2 regions of the Flagellimonas alvinocaridis genome follow, and region 2 is predicted to be linked to the other one. Evidence: riboswitches for the same ligand, from Rfam matches in the RefSeq annotation. Region 2 holds a riboswitch; the other holds the start of a gene.
What was found. A riboswitch is a leader RNA that binds a small molecule or an ion and turns the genes downstream of it on or off. The one in region 2 is predicted to bind cobalamin.

Region 1 (2,205 bases), 1.8 Mb from region 2:
CAATAATCCGCTTGTTGTGCTTTTTCCAAGACGGCTTCCAAACTTAGACTAATTCCTCCGGTCTCTTTCGTATCTGCCCAGATATAATCAGTATTGGCATCTTCTAAAAATTGGGCCATCCAACTTTTTCCACCGGAAACGTACCACACATCCTTGTAGAGACCCCCAGTAAGCACGGTAGGACGTTCTTTGGCATTTTTGGCCAACAGTTTGGCCTCTTGATAGGACTTTTCGATATCCGAAAAAATACTATCGGCCTCCATTTCTTTATGAAAGAAAGGGGCAAAGAATTTGATCCATTCCGCTTTTCCCAATGGGGTCTGTTCTACCCAATCCCCATTATAGACCACGGGAATTCCAGACCGTTTGATGATGTCATAGGCCTTGTTGGTATCATTGATACCAAATCCCATGACCAGTTCGGGGTTGAGTTCCAAAACCACCTCGGTATTGATATTCTCATTGGTACCCAATTCTTTGATCAGGCCATGGTCGATTCGCTGCCGGGTAACAGGAGAGGAAATCAAATCGGTATTGGGAAATCCTACCACGGATTCCAGTACTCCCAAGGCTTCCAAGGAAGGAATATGAGTAGTTGAAGTGATTACCATGCGCTCAACCGGTGTCGCCACAATGGCATCATAGGCATCACTAGGTAAGGTAATGACTGCCAACTTTTCCCTCGGTACCAAGGCATACTTGAAGCTTTTTTCGGAACCGGGCCAAGCTGCAGTGACCTCAATTTCGGTGAACTGGCCATTGTGTTGGACCGTAAAGCCCGTAGCGTATTGGATTTGGGCTTCCTCCGTAGTTACTAGGTCGATGACTGGTGCCTTCTTTTTTTCGCCACAGCCCAAAACCAAGAGCATGGAAGCTATTCCGATCAGGAGTATGGATAACTGTTTTTTTGCCATGGACCAAAAGTAAGATTAATTAACTTTTGCCAAAAAAGATTAAACAGATTGATTACTTTCGCGTTGAATTTTGGTTTGCACGTTGTTGTTGACGTGTGATTAAAAGGGAATCTGGTGAAAATCCGGAACTGTTCCCGCAACTGTAAGTTTATGCCAAACTTGTTTTGGTACCCTTAAAATGGGATGCGGTTTCTTCTAAACCACTGTCCGACCGGGATGGGAAGGTCAAACCGCATAAAGCAAGTCAGGAGACCTGCCAAATTCAAACAAACAATGTTAAACTTTCGGGATAAAAGTTTGCGTATGAACACCATACTACGCTCCCGTTTATTGATTTAAACGAAATGAAGAAAAATCATTTATGGTTATGTGCCGCCCTTTTGGCAGGCAAGGGACTTTGTGCCCAACAACAAGATTCGGCCCACGTGCAACAATTGGATGAGGTTGTGGTGAGCGATTCCAAATTTGAACTGAAGCGTGAGAATTCAGGAAAGACGGTAATCAAGATCACTGCTGAGGAATTGGAACGAAAACAAGGCCAGACCGTGGCCCAGATCATCAACACCAAGAGTGGGATCGAGATTACGGGAAGTCGTGGACGTGACGGCGATGTTTTGGGCGTTTTTGCCCGTGGCGGTCGAGGAAGACAGGTTTTGGTCATCATTGATGGGGTTAGGGTTTCCGATCCATCATCCTTTAGTCAAGAATACGACTTGCGATTGCTTTCCACGGCAAATATTGAAAGTATAGAGATCATCAAGGGAGCTGCCAGTACCCTCTACGGGACCAATGCCGCCACGGCGGTGATCAACATCACCACCAAGAAAAGCTCCAAGGAGAAGATTACCGGGAATTTTCAATCCACGGTGGGGACCAATCAGACGGCCGATGACCAGAATTACAATTTGGGCAATCTGAGCAATGCGGTTTCCTTGAATGGGACCTTGGATAAGTTCGATTACGCGGTGGATTTTTCCAACCGTAGTTCCAAAGGGCTTTCCGCGGCAGTGACCCCGGAAAACGAAGAGGACAATTTTTCCCATTTCAGCACCAACGTTAAATTGGGCTATCAATTTTCTGAGGACTTTCGATTATCAGTGTATGGAAACCAGACCCGTTATTCCAATGAATTCGATGCAGATTTTATGGAGGCCCCTAACCGTTCCAGAGTGAACCAGAAGAGGGCCGGAGTGGCTTCATCTTTTGCGTATGGCAACGGGTCGCTGCACCTGAACGCAGCCTATACGGATTACGAGACGGATTCCAAAAGCACCTTTGGGGAGAGTATATC
Region 2 (2,205 bases):
AATCCAAGTGGAGTGCACATACTGGCAATGAAAGCACAGTACCAAGATTGTTCCCATAATCCCCAAAATAACTGGCCAAATAGGCTTTTAGGTTTGGGAATTTTTCTGAAACCCTATGATATACATGGATAATGGCTTCTTGTTCCTCATGTGTAAGGTCTGTGGACAGTATAGGCTCATCAAATTGTACCCAGGTCGCTCCCGCTTCCGTCAATCTTTCCAAAATGGTAAAATATACAGGAAGAAGTTTGGACAATAAATCAAGCCTTTTAAAACCCTCTTCTTTTTCCTTCCCCAGTAGCAGATAGGTTACAGGACCCAAAAGCACAGGTTTCGTATGGATTCCAAGTGCTTTGGCTTCATTGAATTCGTCAATGACTTTTGAGGATAGTAGTGCAAACTCTTGATCTTTGGTAAATTCAGGAACGATGTAGTGATAATTCGTATCGAACCATTTCGTCATTTCCATGGCAATGACATCCACGCCATCTTTTTGCAAGCCCCTTGCCATGGCAAAATAAAGATCCAATAAATTTTCATTGGATACTTGGGCATTTTTGTAGCGCTCTGGAATGGCACCCACCATTAAAGTGGTGTCCAGAACCTGATCATAAAATGAAAAATCGTTGGAAGGGATAAGGTCGATTCCCTTTTCGTGTTGGAGCTTCCAGTTTTCTTTTCGGATGCTCTTTCCGGTCACGAGCAGTTCCTCCAAAGAAATCTTGCCCGACCAATACTTTTCGCAAGCCTTTTTCAGCTCACGGTGGGCACCAACTCTTGGGTAACCCAAATTGCTTGTCTTCATTGCTAAAGCTTTTATAAAATTGAACAATTAGATAAAAGCTCCTTAGCTCAACTTCGCAATGCCTTAAAACAAGAAGAACGTGGCTGGAATTTACCCGGATTTCTGGAAAAATTCAAACGCTCGACCCGCCCTTTACGCGAAGGCACCGTCAAAATCCTACAAAGTAGGAACGACATGGGCAGGTATCCTGGCTTGTTCGATTTTTACCGCCTTCTCATCCTAAAATAAGACAATGGCTTTTATGGCAAAAACATACTATTCCAAATGGAATCGGACTTACAGTTGCGCGTCAGCTCGTGATTTACACACGATTCCCTTTTAATTCCGACCTAAATCGGAAACCCTTATCGTTTTGATAAAGAAATTAAGTAAAGAACTTATTGAGGTGTAAATGTATGCAATAATCTGTGCACATCTATCTAGAAAAGTCACATTAATGAAAAGAACAGTTGCTGAGAACATCAGTCAAAGTGTAAAAGGGACTTAATAAAAGGTGTGGTTTTTTAGTAGATCAATTATCAGAATATGATTGGATGTTGAGAACTGATCCACTTATTCAGGACACAAAATTTTGCTTTTGTGCGGAGGATTACATCATGAAGCCTTAAATTTCAGCCTAAAATCGATAACGGAATGCTCAAATCCTTAACCATTATTTTTCTTTTTCTCATTCTTGGGGAATTTGTGAATTACATTTTTAAGATTCCCATAGCAGGGAATATCATCGGAATGGTATTGATATTTCTGGCCTTGAAATTCAAACTCATCAAGTTGGAAATGGTGAAACCGGCTTCTGATAAACTACTGAAATATTTGGTCCTGTTTTTTGTGCCTTATGGCGTAGGGTTGATGGTGCATTTTGAGACCATTAAAGCACATTGGTTCTCCATTGGTTTGGCGGTTTTGGGAAGTACAATATTAACACTTTACCTCACAGCATTTATTCAAGAAAAACTGCAGAAGAAATGAAAACCTTTCTGTCCTTACCAGTAGTCTGGGTGTTTTTGACCTTGGCTATATATTTTTTGGCCCAAGGTTTACATAAGAAGGTGAAATGGGCTTTGACAACCCCTATTTTGGTTACCATTTTTGTGCTTATACTTCTCTTGTCAGTTTTTGATGTGGATTTTGGGACCTATGACAGTGGAGGAAAATTTCTCAGTTTCTTTCTAGGGCCTTCAGTGGTGGCACTTGGAGTTCTATTTTATGAAAAGTTGGATGAAATAAAATCCAACTTGTTGCCTTTTTGCATAGCCGTTTTTGTTGGAGGTATTGGTAGTATACTCAGTTTAATTTTTATTCTGATGGCTCTTAAGGCTCCTGAAGTATTGATGCGGTCTTTGGCTCCAAAATCAGTCACTACACCCATAGCCATTGAAATTGCAAAGTCTGTCGGAGGG

Region 1: it holds a riboswitch for cobalamin, as region 2 does, so the genes downstream of both, ACP14V_RS06600 (TonB-dependent receptor plug domain-containing protein) here and metE (5-methyltetrahydropteroyltriglutamate--homocysteine S-methyltransferase) in region 2, are expected to answer to the same signal.

The regions. Positions count from the first base shown of each region.
Region 1 covers NZ_OZ252111.1:1,454,611-1,456,815, forward strand. Annotated here, with positions in the region: gene ACP14V_RS06595 (ABC transporter substrate-binding protein) at 1-914, opposite strand, end outside; cobalamin riboswitch at 969-1,189, shown strand; gene ACP14V_RS06600 (TonB-dependent receptor plug domain-containing protein) at 1,259-2,205, shown strand, end outside.
Region 2 covers NZ_OZ252111.1:3,336,749-3,338,953, reverse strand. Annotated here, with positions in the region: gene metE (5-methyltetrahydropteroyltriglutamate--homocysteine S-methyltransferase) at 1-805, opposite strand, end outside; cobalamin riboswitch at 966-1,166, opposite strand; gene ACP14V_RS14935 (CidA/LrgA family protein) at 1,439-1,774, shown strand; gene ACP14V_RS14930 (LrgB family protein) at 1,771-2,205, shown strand, end outside.